One region of the Amycolatopsis sp. NBC_00345 genome, then DNA from elsewhere that is predicted to be linked to it. Evidence: riboswitches for the same ligand, from Rfam matches in the RefSeq annotation. Region 1 holds a riboswitch; the other holds the start of a gene.
What was found. Region 1 has a riboswitch for thiamine pyrophosphate ahead of thiC (phosphomethylpyrimidine synthase ThiC). Riboswitches for the same ligand answer to the same signal wherever they lie in the genome.

Region 1 (8,633 bases):
GCGAGATCACGCAGTTCGACGACGAGCTGCGCACCCTCGTCGAGGACATGTTCGAGACGATGTACGCCGCCGAGGGGGTCGGCCTCGCGGCCAACCAGATCGGCCTCGACCTGCGGCTGTTCGTTTACGACTGCCCGGACGACGAGGGGGTCGAGCACCGCGGCGCGGTGGTCAACCCGAAGCTGGAGACCTCGGAGATCCCGGAGACGATGCCCGACCCGGACGACGACTGGGAGGGCTGTCTGTCGGCCCCCGGCGAGTCGTACCCGACCGGCCGCGCCTCGTGGGCCAAGGTGACCGGCTTCGACATCGACGGTAACCCGATCGAGGTCGAGGGCACGGGCTACTTCGCCCGCTGCCTCCAGCACGAGACCGACCACCTCGACGGCTACATCTACCTCGACCGCCTGGTCGGCCGCCACGCCCGCGCGGCGAAGAAGATGCTGAAGAAGAACAAGTGGGGCGTCCCCGGCCTGAGCTGGACGCCGCCCAAGGAACCCGCGGACGCCTGAGGTTCCGTTAAGGCCTCCTTACCCGCGTAGGACGCGGGTAAGGAGGCCTTAACGGCGTCCGGCCCAGGGACTCGTGAGTGGCGATGACGGTTCTAACCGTCATCGCCACTCACGAGCGGTCAGCAGCCGAGGAAGTGGCAGCGCACCACCGCGGGCTGCTCGATCACCGAGCCGTCCTTGACCGCCCAGGCGAGCCGGACGTACTGCGCGTGCGTCCAGGCCAGCGGTGTCGCCGAGCCGGTCGGGGTGCCGGGCGCGAAGCCGGGACTGCCCGACGGCGGGTTCTCGTCCCAGACCTGCTCCGGCATGGTGTCCGCGGAACTCGCCACCCGGCCCAGGTCACGCAGCCGGCCGGCCGCGGCGGCGCGGTCACCGGCGGCCAGCTCGTACTCGCCGCGCTCGCCGGCCAGCAGGGGCCAGAGCCGGCCGAACGTCGAGCGGCTCTCCGACGGGAACGTGTAGTCCCACGGTGCGCCGTCGGCCTGCTCGCCGTAGCCGTCCTTCGTGTAGCGGTGCCAGAACTGGCCGTTCGGCGTGGTGTACGAGATGTCCGCGTCGGTGACCTTGACGCTGTTGCGGATCACCGGGTCGTCCGGCGCGTAGACGCCGAGCCGCACCAGCTCGAGGAAGCCCGCGTCCGTCACCGCGCGCTGGTCCATCGTGACGGACGAGTTGCCGAGGTTGTACTTCGTCCCGGCGTTCGCGTCACCGTCCTTGGTCAGCCGCACGAAGTACGGGTCCTTCGACAGCGGGCCGTTGGTCGTGATGGTCTGCTTCGCCAGCCCGGCCTTGAACGCGTCCGCCGCCACGAGGTAACGCCGGGCGTCGGCCGCGGCGCCGTTGCGGGACGCCAGGTCGGCGGCGCACACCAGCCCGGCGATCACCGCCGCGATCGTCGACGGCGAGTACCCGTCCTGCTCCTCCCAGCGCTCCTGCTGCGTGTACGGCGACGTTTTTCCGTTGTCCGCGCGGTAGTTCAGCAGGAAATCCGCCGCCTTCTTCACGCCCGGCCACACGTCGGCGCGCCCGAGCTGCTGCGCCAGCACGATCGGGAACGCCGTCTCGTCGAGCTGGACCGACGTCCAGTACGGCTTGCCGTCGACATTGCTGTTCTGCGGCAGGTGCCCGTCCGGCAGCTGCTGGGTGCCGAACATGTAGTCGACGGACCGGTTCGCGGCCGCGCGGTCGCCGGCGGCCAGCAGGCCGGTGGCGATCTGGTACAGGTCACGCGGCCACACCAGGTGGTAGGTGCCCGACGGCGAGTACTCCGGGTCGTTGTTCCCGAACCGCCACGGCATGCTCGGCGACGCGATGAAGGCACCCGGGTGGTGCTTGTCCTCGCTCGCCGCCAGCGTCAGCACGGACGCGGTGTAGAGGTCCCGCTCGCTCCCGGTCTTCAGCGACGACGGCGGCCTGCTCACCGTTCGCAGGTACCCCTGCCAGCCACGGTCGTAGGCGCGTTCGGTGTCGCGGAAGCCACGCCGTTGCGACGCTTTGGCGTTGTCCGCCGCGGCGGAGCTGTTCGCGCCCATCCCGAGCGCGAGCGTGACGTGCCGCGACCGCACGCCGTCGGCGGCCGTCTGCCCGGTCAGGACGACGTTTCCCTTGCCCGCACTGGCATACGGCGTAAGCCTGCGGGTCTTCGTCAGCTGCGTGATGCCGTCGGACGCGCCGTCGTAGCCCACGCTCGTGCTGGTGAACGACGGTGCCGCGGTCAGCGCGGCCGCGGTCGTCGCGTCGCTCGCGGTGAGCAGCGGGCCGGACGCGCGGGCCGAGTCGTCGGAGCCGTCGTTCGTGAGGTCCGGGTCGGCGACGGCGTAGAGCTGGTACGGCCGCCCGGTCAGCGACGTGAAGTCGACGTCCACCAGCACGCTCGCGCGCGCCGGGTCGGTGACGTAGGTCTTGCGCAGGCGCCAGCGGTGCTGGTCGTCGGTGATGGTCTGCTCGTAGGTCAGGCTGCCGGAGTCGACGCGGCGCACCTGCTGCGCGCGGGCGGACGAGTCGACGGTCGCGAAGCTCCGCCCGTCGCTGACCACCAGCTCCAGCGAACGGACGCTCGGCGTGGACAGGTCGGGGTAGTAGACCTCCGACATCCGCCCGGCCTGCAGGGTGAACCAGATGTCGCTGCCGGCCTCGCGCGCCGTGCCGAAGCCGGTTTTGTCCGCGGGCAGCCAGCTCGGGCGCGTGCCCGGCGCGCCGGGTGCTTCACCCCCGCTGCCGGCGGCGGTCGCGGCGGCGGGGACCAGGCTGGTCACCAGCAGCGCCGCGAGCGCCAGTAGGAAGACTTTTCGCATATCAACCCCAGGTGAGACGTAGCGCGCACAGTTGCGCAAAGCCCTGCGATTGTTACGTCGATCCCTGGCGCCCGCATGGTCCGATCCGGTGAAGAAGCCACCAGCCGGCAAAGTGACAGGCTTGTGCCGCCGGGGTCGTCATGGCATGGTCGGTGACGCAACCCCAACTCAAAAAACGCGGGAGCTCGCGCCTTGGCGGGCTGAGAGGGTGACTGGTGTCTGTCTGTGGACACCCGGCGTCACCGACCGCATGAACCTGACCGGGTAATGCCGGCGTAGGGAGTGAACGTCGTTGACGACGCTGGAGAACAAGGCCGCCATCACGCCTTCCGTGACCACGGGGCCGATCACCGGTTCGCACAAGGTCTACCACCGGACGGAGTCCGGGCTCCGGGTGCCCGCCCGGCGCGTGGACCTGTCGAACGGTGAGCACTTCGATGTGTACGACACCTCCGGGCCGTACACCGATCCGGACGCGAAGATCGACGTCCACAATGGACTTCACCCGCTGCGCACCGGCTGGGCCGACGGGCGCACGCACGACACCCAGCTGGGCTGGGCGAAAGCCGGCGTGATCACCCGGGAGATGGAATACATCGCCGCGCGCGAGCGCTGCTCCCCCGAGCTGGTGCGGGACGAGGTGGCGCGCGGGCGCGCGGTGATCCCGGTCAACCGCAAGCACCCGGAGACCGAGCCGATGATCATCGGCAAGAAGTTCCTGGTGAAGATCAACGCCAACATGGGGAACTCGGCCGTCTGGTCCTCTGTGGAGGAAGAGGTCGACAAGATGGTGTGGGCCACCCGCTGGGGCGCCGACACGATCATGGACCTCTCCACCGGCAAGCGCATCCACGAGACGCGCGAGTGGATCATCCGCAACTCGCCCGTGCCGGTCGGCACCGTGCCCATCTACCAGGCGCTGGAGAAGGTCGACGGCGACCCGGAAAAGCTGTCGTGGGAGGTGTACCGCGACACCATCGTCGAACAGTGCGAACAGGGTGTCGACTACGTCACCGTGCACGCCGGCGTGCTGCTTCGCTACATCCCGCTGACCGCGCGCCGCGTCACCGGCATCGTCAGCCGCGGCGGCTCGATCATGGCCGCGTGGTGCCTGGCGCACCACCAGGAGTCCTTCCTGTACACGCACTTCGAGGAACTCTGCGAGATCCTGCGGAAGTACGACGTCACGTTCTCCCTCGGCGACGGCCTGCGCCCCGGCTCCATCGCCGACGCGAACGACCGGGCGCAGTTCGCGGAACTGGAGACGCTCGGCGAGCTGACGCACATCGCGCGTGCGCACGACGTGCAGGTGATGATCGAGGGCCCCGGCCACGTGCCGATGCACAAGATCAAGGAGAACGTCGAGATCGAGGAGCAGCTGACCGGCGAGGCGCCGTTCTACACCCTCGGTCCACTCACGACGGACATCGCGCCGGCGTACGACCACATCACCTCGGCCATCGGCGCCGCGCAGATCGGCTGGTACGGCACGGCGATGCTGTGTTACGTCACGCCGAAGGAGCACCTCGGCCTGCCCAACCGCGACGACGTGAAGACCGGCGTGATCACGTACAAGATCGCCGCGCACGCCGCCGACCTCGCCAAGGGCCACCCGCACGCGCAGGAGTGGGACGACGAGCTGTCCAAGGCGCGGTTCGAGTTCCGCTGGAACGACCAGTTCAACCTGTCGCTCGACCCCGACACCGCGCGCTCGTTCCACGACGAGACGCTGCCCGCGGAGCCGGCCAAGACGGCGCACTTCTGCTCGATGTGCGGGCCGAAGTTCTGCTCGATGCGGATCACCCAGGACGTGCGCAAGTACGCCGAGGAGCACGGTCTGTCCACTGTGGATGCCATCGAGGCCGGCATGGCGGAGAAGTCGGCCGAGTTCGGCGAGGCCGGCAACAAGGTGTACCTGCCCGTGGTCGGGAAATGACCTGCGCCGACGTGCTTTTTCCCGCGGAGAAGCCATGACCACAGTTCCTTGCACTGTCCTCACCATCGCCGGGTCCGACTCCGGCGGTGGTGCGGGCGTGCAGGCCGACCTGCGCACGTTCTTCGCGAACGGCGTGCACGGGCTGGTCGCGATGACCGCCGTCACGGTGCAGAACTCGTTGGGCGTGCAGGGTTTCACCGAGATCCCGGCGGACGTCGTCACCGCGCAGATCAAGGCCGTCGCGGGTGACATGGGTGTGCACGCGGCGAAAACGGGCATGCTCGCCACCGCCGAGATCATCCGGGCGGTGGCGAAGACGCTCGACGAGGTCCACATCGGACGGCACACGGACACGCCGTTCGTGGTCGACCCGGTGGCGGCGTCGATGACCGGGCACGCGCTGCTGCGCGAGGAGGCACTCGATGCGATCCGTACCGAGCTGTTCCCGAGGGCCACGCTGATCACGCCGAACCTCGACGAGGTGCGGCTGCTCACCGGGATCGAGGTCACCGACGCGGCCACGCAGCGCAAGGCGGCCGAGGCGCTGCTGGAGTTCGGCTCGCGGTGGGTGCTGGTGAAGGGCGGCCACATGTACGACACCGAGACCTGCGTCGACCTGCTCTACGACGGCGTCGAGCTGATCGAGCTGACCGGCGCCCGCATCGACACGAAGAACACCCACGGCGGCGGCGACACGATGGCGTCGGCCATCACGTCTTCGCTGGCGAAGGGCTCCGACGTGCCGACGGCCGTCACGCGGGCGAAGCGCTTCATCGAACGGTGCGTCGCGGAGGCGTACCCGCTCGGCGCGGGGGTGGGCCCGGTCTCGCCGTTCTGGCGGCTCGCGGACTGAGCGGCCAGACTGGGTGGCGTGACCGACGAAACCAGCACCCGCGCACTGTGGGACAGCCTGCCCGAGGACCTGCGGACCGAGGTCGACCGGCTGGTCACCGCGCACCAGCCGGCGTCCGTGATCAAGCTGATCCGCAAGTGGGGCCTCACCCCGTCCCCCGGCATCGCCGAAAGCCGCGACGTCGCGGAACTGCGGGCCCGCGAACTGAACGTCGGCCCGCGGTTCGGCTGAGCCTGAAACGCCCCAATGTGGCGTTCGGTGCGTTCAACGCAACCAACGCCACATTGGGTGCGCCCAACGCAACCAACGCCACATTGGGGCGCATTGTCCGAAAAGGACGATTGAACGCTAGGTGACCGGCTCCAGCACGCGGTTGTCGTAGGTCGAGCGGGCGTCGCGGATACGGTCGAAGTTCGTCTGGGACCAGGAGCTGAGCGCGATGAGGTGCGCGCCGACCTCGGCGCCCATCTTGGTGAGCGCGTACTCCACCGTCGGCGGGGTCGTCGGGTACACCGTGCGCGTGACGAAGCCGTCGCGCTCCAGGCTGCGCAGGTTCTGCGTCAGCATCTTCTGGCTGATGCCGTCGACGGCCCGGCGCAGCTCGCCGAAACGGTGCGGGCACCGCGCGAGCGAACCGAGCACCAGGGCCGTCCACTTGTTCGCGAGCAGGTCCAGCACGTCGCGGCATGGACAGCCCTTCAGGTAGACGTCCCAGGGTCCGTCCTGGTCACAGGTAGTTTCCATCAGGTACCTACTTTACCGAAAAGTGCCTTCTAGCGAAAAGTGACGAACAGCCTGAGCATAGGAGCTCGGTTCACGAACGACAACAAAAGGAGAGACCGAGATGCGCGTGGTGACCCAGCGGGAGTTCGGCGGCCCGGAGGTGCTGCAGGTGATCGAGGCCGCCCGCCCGGTGCCCGGCCCGACCGAGGTGCTGGTGCGCGTGCACGCCGCCGGCATCAACCCGGTGGACTGGAAGTCCCGCGCCCACCCGGTTTTCCTCGGCGAGCCGCCGTACACGCTCGGCTGGGATGTCTCCGGCGTCGTCGAGGAGGTGGGCTTCGGCGCCACCGGCGTGCGCGAGGGTGACGAAGTGCTGGGCATGCCGTTGTTCCCCCACGAGGCGGCGGCGTACGCGGACTACGTGACGGCGCCGTCACGGCACTTCGTACGCAAGCCGGCCGGGATCTCGCACGCCGAGGCCGCGGGCCTGCCGCTGGCCGGGCTGACCGCGTGGCAGGCGCTGGTGGACGTCGCGGGAGTCCAGAGTGGACAGCGAGTGCTCGTCGACGCGGCCGCGGGCGGCGTGGGCCACCTCGCCGTGCAGATCGCCAAGGCCCGCGGCGCGTACGTGCTCGGCACGGCCAGCGCGGCGAAGCACGGCTTCCTGCGCTCGATCGGCGTCGACGAGCCGATCGACTACCGCGACGAGAGCGCGACGGCCGCGGACGTCGATGTCGTCCTCGGGCTGGTCGGTGAGCAGAGCGACCTGCGCTGGCTGCCGTCGTTGAAGAAGGACGGCCTGCTGGTCTCCGTGCCCGGCGGCGTCGGCGAGCGCGCCGAGGCCGAGGCGGCGCGACGCGGCGTGCGCGCGGCGGGGATCCTCGTGGAGCCCGACCAGCTCGGGCTGCTCGGCCTCGTCGAGCTGATCGAGGCGGGCCGGCTCACGGTGCACGTGGACCAGGCTTTCCCGCTCGAGGACGTCGCGAAGGCCCACGAGGTCGGCGAAGCCGGGCGGGTCACGGGCAAGCTGGTGCTCACGACTGTCTGACCCCTGACGCGACTGAGGCCACCGCTCACCGCGATGGCCTCAGTTCGCGCGTCAGCCGCGGGTGAGCACCTGCGGCAGGACGGTGGTCAGGCCCGTCCAGTCGGACGTGATCACGGAGGCGTGCTGCTTCGCCAGGTCCGCCACGCGCTGGTTGGCCTGGTCGACGGTCGGGTTGTGGTCGTCGATCGCGGGCGCCACGTTCTGGCCGTCGGTCATCACCAGGTAGTAGTGGTTGTCGTCGTACCAGCCGGGGCCGGTCTGCGTGACCCACGCATTGGCGTCACCGTCGAAGACCACGAACCACGGCTTGAGGTCCGCGGTGTACTTGTCGCGCGGGTCGCCGCCGGCCGCGCCGTGCACGGTCGGGAAGATCTGGACGTCGCCCAGCTTCCCGGCGCTCTTCTGCGCCAGCAGGTAGTTCGCGTACTCGACGTCGGTGTGCAGCGTGTCCGTGGGGTTCCCCTCCTCGACGGTGCCCGGGATGATCTCCGTCAAGACCTTGCCGCGCAGGGAGTCCACACTCGGCCAATTGTCCGCTTTGGACGCATCGTCGAGCGTCGCGTAACTGCCGAGCAGGTCGGCGGGCTTGAAGACGGCGCCGCCGAGGTGCGCGCGGAACGTGGCGTCGAGCTCGTCCGGGCCGAGGCCGCCGTTGTCGGAGAAGCCCGTTTTCATCTCCAGCTTCAGCGTGAGCGGCGTGCGCCCGGGGTGGGCGGCGAGCCAGATCCGGATGTCGTCGAGGCAGTTGTCCAGGTCCTTGTTCGTGCCGCCGGAGTACAGGTCGGCCGCCGAGGACGCGGCGACGCAGTTGTTGTCGTTGCCCAGCGGGTTGGAGTGGCTGACCTTCCACTCGTGCGTGACGATGTCCGGCCAGACGTCCAGCTCGATCAGCGACGAGCCGTTGTCCAGCGCCTGCGCCAGGTACGGGTACGCCGCGGGGTCGTAGGTGTTGTGCACGCCGACCGTCGTCACGTGCGAGATCTTGGGGCTGTCCGCGTTCGCCGCGGTCGCCCCGGTCAGTGCCGCCGCGACGAGCGCGCCGACCACCACGACCACTGAGGAAATCTTCATCCTGGCCCCTTCACCCACCGGATAGTGCAATGGCTTTGACACTGTGCCACCGTGATGGACTGTGGATGAAGGACAGCTGACCAAATGGACTAGACCAGAAGTCGGAACGTGCCATGACTGAGAACCCGGCCCCGCCCTCCGCGCTGACCATCGCCGGCTCCGACTCCGGCGGCGCCGCCGGGCTGCAGGCCGACCT
Region 2 (8,633 bases), 660 kb from region 1:
GTCCACCAGGTACTGACGAGAGATCTGGCTGCGGTGTCGGCATCTTGGCCTGAAAGCCAGGCGGCGATGGCGGTCTTCAGTAGGGCCGCGGTCTGCCCGAAGATCATTTCGGACGAGTTGACCAGGTCGAAGCCGGCGCGGTCGATCGTGAGAGTCCCTGCGGGGAGATCTGGCCCCTCGGCGAGTGTATTGGCGACCGTTTGGGCGAACGGGTCAGGCAGGCCGATGGTGAACGGCTGCCTCCACAGCGCACTCGGGCACGTCGGCTCTTCGTCGGCGTCGAACAATCCGAAGGGCGCCACGGCGACAGCGAACTGGGTTTGGCTGCCCGGACCAGGCACGAACTGTCCGCCGAGAAGTGCGCGCGGAGTAATGCTGCTTAGCCGTCGCAGGACTTCGACGTGCATGCGCACGGCGCTTGACGGGACACGAGTGGCCGGGCGGGATGCGCGCAACCAGCCAGCGGCCTGGTAGGCAGCTGGGTGGTCGCCTTCGCTGATCGTGACGAGTCCGTGCCGTTCCACTTCAACTATCGGCATAGCGGTATCAGCCCGTTCGTCTTGCGCCACCAGGGACTGAACAGGCCCTGCGTGAATCGGGGGTGGCGCCGCGAGCGTCGGTCCGGTGGATGCCGGACCGACGAAGACGCGGTGGAGCTCAGCCGATCAGGCCGAGCACCAGAACCGCGAGCAGGGTGACGGCCGTGGCGAACGTGGTGACCCACGCGCGCTGAGTGCTGGAGAGGGCGATCGAGGTGCTGTTCATGACGTGTCCTAGCGGGGCGAGTGCCGGATATTCCGCTGGATTAGCGCCTCGATCATGGACTGTGTTACCGCCTGTGGCTGAGATCACGTCGGTTACGCGCGGTGTGCCAGAGCACACCGCCCGCGGCCGCCACCATCAAGCCGAATGAGATGGCTCCCACCACGATTGCCTGAGTCATCCCGTAGTCCTCCCTGCGTTGGTGAAACCTCATAGGGAGGACGCGCGAGAGGGCCGTTGGTGTTGCCGTCGTATCGGAGATCACACCTGGTCAGAGGGCTGCGAGCACCTCGTCGATCTGCCGGGCCAGTGCGAAGTCCTTCGCCGTCAGGCCGCCTTCGGAGTGGGTGCTGAGCCGGAAAGTGAGCGTCCGCCAGCGGATGTCCATGTCCGGGTGGTGGTCGGCGGCCTCCGCCAGTACCGCGACGCGGTCCACCGCCTCGATGGCCTGCGGGAAGCTCTCCAGCTCAGCTGTGCGGATGATCGTCACCTCCGAGCGGTGCCAGTCGGTCAGTCCGGCCAGGGCTTCGTCGGCCTGCGAATCGTTCATGATTTTCGCCATGTACCCAATGGTGGTCCTCTCTCGGCTACGCTGCACGGTTGCCACGGGAGTCCGGTACGCCGGGCTGAGAGGCGGGTGCCCGAGACCCGCGACCGTTCGCACCTGAATCCGGATCATGCCGGCGCAGGGAGGCCCGACTCTCCTGCTACCGGCCAGTGCAGGAGGGCAGATGAACCCGCGGACCGCACGCACCGCGCTGGCGGTGGCCACGGTCGCCGTGCTGGCGAGTGCCTGCTCGTTGTCCAGTGGCTCGGGCGGCGACGCCCAGCAGACCCCCGAGGTCACGCTGGTCACGCACAACTCGTTCGTCGCGCCCCAGGACGTGCTCGACGCCTTCCAGCGCCGCGCCGGCATCAAGCTGAAGGTCGTCAAGTACGGCGACGCCGGCGAGCTGACCAACAAGCTGGTGCTCACGAAGGCGAACCCGATCGGCGACGTGGCTTACGGCGTCGACTCGACGTTCGCGTCCCGCGCGCTCGGTGAGGGCGTCTTCCAGCCCTACACCAGCCCGGAGGCCGACCGGGGGTCGCAGCGTTACGCCGTGGACCCCGAGCACCGGCTTTCCGCCGTGGACCTCGGCGACGTCTGCGTGAACGTCGACTCCGGCTACTTCGCCGGCAAGAGCCTCCCGGAGCCGAAGACGTACGACGACCTGGCCGACCCGAAGTACAAGGACCTGACCGTGGCCGAGGACCCGGCCACCGCGTCGCCGGGCCTGGCCTTCCTGCTGGGCACCATCGCGAAGTTCGGCGAGCAGGGCTGGCAGGGGTACTGGACCAAGCTGAAGGCCAACGGCCTGAAGGTCGACAGCGGCTGGGAAGAGGCCTACACCAAGGACTTCTCCGGCTCGTCGGGCAAGGGACCGCGGCCGATCGTTGTCTCGTACGCGTCGTCGCCCGCCGCCGAGGTGGGCGACGACGGCAAGCCGCGGACCAAGGCGCTGCTCGACACGTGTTATCGCCAGGTCGAGTACGCGGGGGTGCTGACGGGGAGCAAGCAGGCCCCGGAGGCGCAGAAGGTGGTCGACTTCCTGCTCTCGCAGCAGTTCCAGACCACGGTGGCGGCGAACATGTACGTCTACCCGGCGCGCCAGGGCGTCGACCTGCCCGCGGGCTGGGCGCAGGTGGCACCGCTGCCGACGAGCCCGGCCACGCTGCCCGCCGACCAGGTGCAGGCCGGCCGGGAGAAGTGGATCGGTGCATGGCGCTCGCTCATGGGGGCCTGACCCCGGCGCGCACCGTCCGCACCGCCGGGCTCGCTCTGCTCGGGCTGCTGCCCGTCGCGTTCCTGGTGGTGTTCTTCGCGTGGCCGGTGGTGGCGATCGTCGGCCGCGGCTTCTCCGCGGGTGGCGTCGACACCGTGCTCGGCGACCCGCAGACGTGGCGGCTCGCCGGGTTCACGCTGGCCAGCGCGGCGGCGTCCACGGTGGTCGCGGTGCTGGCCGGCCTGCCGGTCGCGTACCTGCTCGCGCGCGTGCGGCTGCCCGGCGTCGGGCTCGCGCGCACGCTGGTGCTGGTGCCGTTCGTGCTGCCGACGGTGGTGGTCGGCCTCGCGTTCCGCGCGATCTGGCCGGACGGCGGCGTGCTGCCGCTGGTGCTGGCCAACGCGTTTTTCAACGTCGCCGTGGTCGCGCGGACCGTCGCCGGGCTGTGGTCGCACCTCGACCCGCGCGCGACGGAGGCGGCCCGTGCCCTGGGCGCGTCGCCGTGGCGGGCGTTCCGCACGGTGACGCTGCCCGCGCTCGGCCCGGCCGTCGCGTCCGCGGCCGCGGTGGTGTTCCTGTTCTGCGCCACCAGTTTCGGCGTGGTCCTGATCCTCGGCGGCGGGCACTACCGCACGCTCGAGACCGAGATCTACCTGCGCACCGTCGACCTGCTGGACCTCTCGGGCGCGGCCGCGCTGTCGCTGATCCAGTTCGCGGCCGTGCTGGCGGCATTGGCGCTCGGCGCGATGGCGCGACGACGGCGGGAGAACGCCGTCCGGCTGCGGTCCGCGCTGGTCACGGCGCGTCGTCCGCGCGGCGGGGAGTGGTGGACGATCGGCGCCGCCGTGGTGGTGCTCGCGCTGCTGATGACGCCGATCGTCGCGCTGCTGGTCGAGTCGGTCTCCGGCTCGGACGGTTGGAGCCTCGCCGGGTACCGCGCGCTTTCCGGCACCGGTGCGAACGACGCGCTGCAGGTCTCCGGCTGGACGGCGGCGAAGAACTCGCTGGCCGCGGCCACCGACGCCACGCTGCTCGCGATGGCCGTCGGCGTGCTGGCCAGCGTGGTCCTGGTCGCGTTGCGCCGCGCGCCCGGCCGCCTCGCCCGTGGTATGGGCGAGACGATGGACGCCGCGCTGATGCTGCCTCTGGGCGTCTCCGCCGTGACGGTCGGCTTCGGTTACCTCGTGACGCTCGACGCACTGCCCGGCGACCTGCGGACGTCGCCGATGCTCGTGCCGCTCGCGCAGGCGCTGGTGATCATCCCGCTGGTGGTGCGGATGGTGCTGCCGGTGCTGCGCGCGGTGGACGTCCGGCTGCGCCAGGCCGCGTCGACGCTCGGGGCGAGCCCGGCGCGGGTGTGGCGCGAGATCGACCTGCCGCTCACGGCCCGCTCGCTGGTAGCGGCGGCGGGGTTCGGTTTTGTCGTGGCGCTGGGCGAGTTCGGGGCGACGAGCTTCCTCGCCCGCCCGGACGCGCCGACCCTGCCGGTGGCCGTCGCGACGCTGATGGGGCGGCCGGGCGAGCTGAACAACCAGATGGCGTACGCCGCGTGCGCGCTGCTGATGGTGGTGACCGTGGCGGCCGTCGCGCTGATCGACCGCTTCGGCTCGGTCCGCGGGCACGGCTCGGTAGGGGAGTTCTAGTGGCACTGTCGGTACGGGACTTGACCGTCCACTATGGATCATTCACGGCGGTGCGCGACGCGCGCCTCGACATCGCCGACGGCGAGGTGCTGGCGCTGCTCGGCCCGTCCGGCTCGGGGAAGTCCACGCTGCTGCGCGCGATCACCGGCCTGGAGCCGTCGACGTCGGGCTCGGTGAGCTGGGACGGCACCGACCTCGCGCCGGTCCCGGTGCACCGCCGCGGCTTCGGCCTGGTGTTCCAGGACGGGCAGCTGTTCCCGCACCGAGACGTCGCCGCGAACATCGCGTTCGGGCTGCGGATGCACGGCGTCCCGCGGCGCGAGCACGCCGCGCGCGTGACGGCGCTGCTGGAACTCGTCGGGCTCACCGGCTTCGAACGACGGCGCGTGACGGAGCTGTCCGGCGGCCAGGCCCAGCGCGTCGCGCTCGCCCGCGCGCTGGCGCCGGAGCCGCGGCTGCTCCTGCTGGACGAGCCACTGTCCGGATTGGACGCGGGACTGCGTGAGCAGCTCGCCATCGACCTGGCAGACCTGTTGCGGCGCAACAAGATCACCGCACTGCTGGTGACGCACGACCAGGAGGAGGCGTTCACGCTCGCCGACCGCGTCGCCGTGCTCGACACCGGGGAGATCCGCCAGGAGGGCGCGGTCCGGTCCGTGTGGCAGCGGCCGGTGGACGACGGTGTGGCGCGGTTCCTGGGCGTGACCACGTTCGCCGACGGCGTCGCGGCGGGCGGCGTGGCGCACACGGCGCTCGGCGATGTCGCGCTCGCCGCGATCCCGGACGGCCCGGTGCGGCTGGGCCTGCGCCCACACGCGTTGCGCGTCGCGGAAGATGGTCTCGCTGGTGAGGTGACGGCCTCCGTCCACCGCCGCGAGCACGTGCGGCTGGTGGTCTCCGCCGGTGGGTCCACTGTGGACGCCGTCGCGCCGGTGACGGCGGACCTGCGCGCGGGCGATCCCGTCCGGCTCGCACTGGACCCGGACGGGATCGCGATCGTCGGCTGAAACGCCGTTAAGGCCTCCTTACCCGCGTCCGACGCGGGTAAGGAGGCCTTAACGGACAACGAGGGACTCAGCCGTCGCGGGTGGTGAGGCGGGCGTAGGCGATGGAGAGGCCCACCACGATGTAGCAGACCGCGCGCAGGGCGCCTTCGCCCAGCATCGTGGACGTCATCGGATCCTGGAGCACCTCGGCCGGGGCCAGTGTCCAGTTCTGCGTGAGCAGGAACGGGTGCAGCCAGTCCAGCGAGGTCAGGAAGCCGAGGATGGTGAACACGATGTTCCCGGCCAGCACCGACACCACGACGAGCATCGGGTGCTCGGTGAAGCTGGACACGGCCAGCGCCACCGCGCCCACCGCCCACAGCTGCAGCACGATCCAGGCCGCCGCCAGCAGGATGCGGCCCAGGGCGTCCACAAGGGACAGTGTGTTGCCGGACAGGGTGAACAGCGAGCCGGTGCCGTTGATGATCAAGCCGGTGACCACGCCGGTCACGCACATGGACAGCACGGCGACCAGCGAGACCGTCGCGACGCCGAAGGACTTGACCACCAGCAGCCGGCCCCGGCTGACCGGGGCGATCAGCCAGCCGCGCAGCGTGCCGTGGGCCGCTTCGCCCGCGATGGCGTCCGCGCCGGCCATGGCCGAGGCCAGCGGCAGGAGCAGCGTCAGCGTCATCACCATCGCGGCGATGGGCAGCACCAGCGCGTTGTTGACCGCGGCCCCCAGCAGCGCGCCGCCGCTGTTGTCCGGGCCGCCGCCGGCATCGCCCTGGCCCACCAGGGTGAGCCCGATGCCGATGACGATCGGGACCAGCGCCAGCAGCCCGAGCACGGCCAGCGTGCGCGGCCGCCGGAAGATCCAGCGCAGCTCGGCCGTGACCAGCCTGGGCAACGGCACCGTGTCGTGGCCCGTGCGCGGCGCGGGAGCCGCGAGTGCCTGCGTGGTCATGCGTCCCCCTCGGTGAAACTCTCGGCGGGTTCGGAAGAACCGGCCGCCGGGCCGCCTTCGGTGAGCCGGGCGAACAGGTCCTCCAGGCCCGTGCGCGCCCGGGTGGCCTCGTGGACCGCGACCCCCGCGCCCACGAGCACCTCCAGCACCCGTGGTGCGGCCGTGGCGGTGAGGTCGGCGCGGACCCCGTCCGGCGTCAGCCGGGCGCCGATCCGGTTCTCCCGCAACGTCTCCACCGCGAGCTCGGCGTCGGGCGTGCGCACGAGCAGCGCCGCGTTCCCCGACTCCAGCAGCTCGGACAGCTCCCCCTGCGCGACGACGTTGCCGGACTGCAGCACCGCGACATGCGTGCACGTCGCCTCGACTTCGGCGAGCAGGTGCGACGAGACGAGCACCGTCACGCCGTCCGCGTGCAGTTCGGCCACGATCCTGCGGATCTCCCTGGTACCAGCGGGGTCGAGGCCGTTCGTCGGCTCGTCGAGCACGATCATCTTGCGCGGCACGAGCAACGCCCCCGCGAGCCCCAGCCGCTGCTTCATGCCGAGTGAGTAGCCCTTGTACCGGCGCCGCGAGGCGTCGGTGAGGCCGACGCGCTCCAGCGCCGTGTCGACCGCGGACGGGATGCCCGCCGAGGCCAGCCGCGGCTCGGCCGCCGCGAACCGGATCAGGTTGTCCCGCCCGGAAAGGAACGGGTGGAAGCCCGGCCCCTCGACCAGCGCGCCGACGTCGGGCAGCGCGTGGGCCGCCCCGTCCGGCATCGGCCGGCCGAGCAGCTCCACCTCGCCCTCGGTCGGGCGCACGAGCCCGAGCAGCATCCGGATCGTGGTGGTCTTGCCCGAGCCGTTCGGCCCGAGCATGCCGAGCACCGCGCCTTCGGGCACGTCGAGGTCGACGTGGTCCACCGCGACCGTGCCGCGGTAGACCTTGCGCAGGCCCCGGGTCCGCGCGGCGAGCGGGACCGCCGGGGCGGACACCTCCTGGGAGGTACCCGCCCCGGTTTCAAGCGAGCTGGTCGCTGTGTCCGTCACCTGGTGCCCAGCGCTTCGTAGAGGACCTGCTCCGGCACCGCGCCGGCGGCGAAACGGCCGTCGTCGGTCAGTACCGCGCCGCCCACCTTGGTGGTGAACAGGTAGCCGCTGCCCCAGGTGCCGCTCACGCGCTTGGCCACGCGGCTGAGCAGCTTCTGCGGGTCGACGCCCTGGCCCTTGGCCGAATCGGACGACCCCTGCTTCGGCGCGAGCGTGCCGGCCGGCAGCTTGCCCGTGATCACGGTGTCCCAGCCGTCGCCGACGATCTTGGTGTCCTGCTGGGCCTTTTCGGCGTCCGCCTTGGTCTTGTCATCGACCTTGGCAGTCTTCTCAGTCACCTTCGCGCCCTGCGGCGGGGTGAAGGCGAACTCGCTCGCCGCCTGCGGCGTGAACTCGATGTCGGAGAACGCCAGCTCGAGCGCCGGAGTGGTGGTTCCGTTGCTCAGCACGGAAAGCCGCAGCGGCATCCGGGTCTGCGAGTCGACCGCGACGCGGATCTCGCGCAGCAGCGTGCGCTCGGTCGGCTTCGGGGTCAGGACCAGCTCGTAGGCCGGCCGGTCGGCCACCGTGGCCGTGCCGTCGACGGAGACGGTGCTGCTCTCGCGGACCTTGGCCAGCAGCTCCGTGGCCGCCGACGCCGGGTCCGACATCTTGTCCGCGCCGGCGCCCGCACCGGGCTTCGCGGCGACGTCCGCCGGCACCGTCGTCTTCGTGACGGTGTTGTTCTTCGAGTTGTAGTCCCAGACGGTGGCGCCGTCGTGGATGATCGTCTCCTGCGAGCTGCCCTGCGCGAGCGCGAGCTTCGACTTGCCCGCGCCGTCGCTGAAGACGTGCGCGGAGTCGACGTTCAGCGCGCTCGCCCCCGGGATCGCGTTCCCCAGGCTCGGCAGCCCGAGGTTGTTGCTGACACTCACCGTGCCGTCGAACGCCCCCGGCTTCGCGGTCATCACGGACTGGACCAGGTTTTCGGCGCTGACCTGCGGCAGCGTCGGCGCGGCGCCCGCCGAGGCCGGCATGGCCACGACAACGAGCCCGCCGACGCCGAGCGCGGTGCCGACGACCGCGGCGGTGATCGCTTTCTTCTTCGGATCCATGGTGTCTCTCCCTGTGTCTCCGGGCCCCAGTGTGCCCGGCTCCCGGGTCAGAGGCTTCCCTCCCGAGGCTGAGATACCCCTGAATGCTGGGCCGTCGCGGCTGAGATCGCGCTGAGAGCTCGCGCAGGAGCAGCGGAAACCGGCCATGATGAGGCTCGTGAACCCTCGAGTGCTGGTGGTGGACGACGAGCCGGGCGTGCGGAAGGCGCTTCAGCGCGGGCTGCGCGCGGAGGGCATGGACGTGGTCACAGCCGCCGACGGGCCGACCGGGCTGCAGCTCGCGCGCACCGGCACGTTCGACGTGGTGCTGCTCGACATCATGCTGCCCGGGCTGTCCGGGTACCGCGTGCTGGAACGGCTGCGCGCGGAGAACGTGGCCACACCCGT

Region 2: it holds a riboswitch for thiamine pyrophosphate, as region 1 does, so the genes downstream of both, OG943_RS29410 (thiamine ABC transporter substrate-binding protein) here and thiC (phosphomethylpyrimidine synthase ThiC) in region 1, are expected to answer to the same signal.

What each region holds. Positions count from the first base shown of each region.
Region 1 covers NZ_CP107995.1:7,237,287-7,245,919, forward strand. Annotated here, with positions in the region: gene OG943_RS32525 (peptide deformylase) at 1-512, shown strand, start outside; gene OG943_RS32530 (glycoside hydrolase family 15 protein) at 632-2,806, opposite strand; TPP riboswitch at 2,974-3,105, shown strand; gene thiC (phosphomethylpyrimidine synthase ThiC) at 3,099-4,742, shown strand; gene thiD (bifunctional hydroxymethylpyrimidine kinase/phosphomethylpyrimidine kinase) at 4,777-5,595, shown strand; gene OG943_RS32545 (hypothetical protein) at 5,614-5,826, shown strand; gene OG943_RS32550 (winged helix-turn-helix transcriptional regulator) at 5,944-6,339, opposite strand; gene OG943_RS32555 (NADP-dependent oxidoreductase) at 6,440-7,366, shown strand; gene OG943_RS32560 (phosphatidylinositol-specific phospholipase C domain-containing protein) at 7,418-8,437, opposite strand; gene thiD (bifunctional hydroxymethylpyrimidine kinase/phosphomethylpyrimidine kinase) at 8,551-8,633, shown strand, end outside.
Region 2 covers NZ_CP107995.1:6,573,774-6,582,406, reverse strand. Annotated here, with positions in the region: gene OG943_RS29420 (hypothetical protein) at 1-407, opposite strand, end outside; gene OG943_RS29415 (4a-hydroxytetrahydrobiopterin dehydratase) at 1,034-1,324, opposite strand; TPP riboswitch at 1,358-1,471, shown strand; gene OG943_RS29410 (thiamine ABC transporter substrate-binding protein) at 1,494-2,549, shown strand; gene OG943_RS29405 (ABC transporter permease) at 2,525-4,171, shown strand; gene OG943_RS29400 (ABC transporter ATP-binding protein) at 4,171-5,178, shown strand; gene OG943_RS29395 (ABC transporter permease) at 5,246-6,124, opposite strand; gene OG943_RS29390 (ABC transporter ATP-binding protein) at 6,121-7,098, opposite strand; gene OG943_RS29385 (LolA family protein) at 7,149-8,246, opposite strand; gene OG943_RS29380 (response regulator transcription factor) at 8,392-8,633, shown strand, end outside.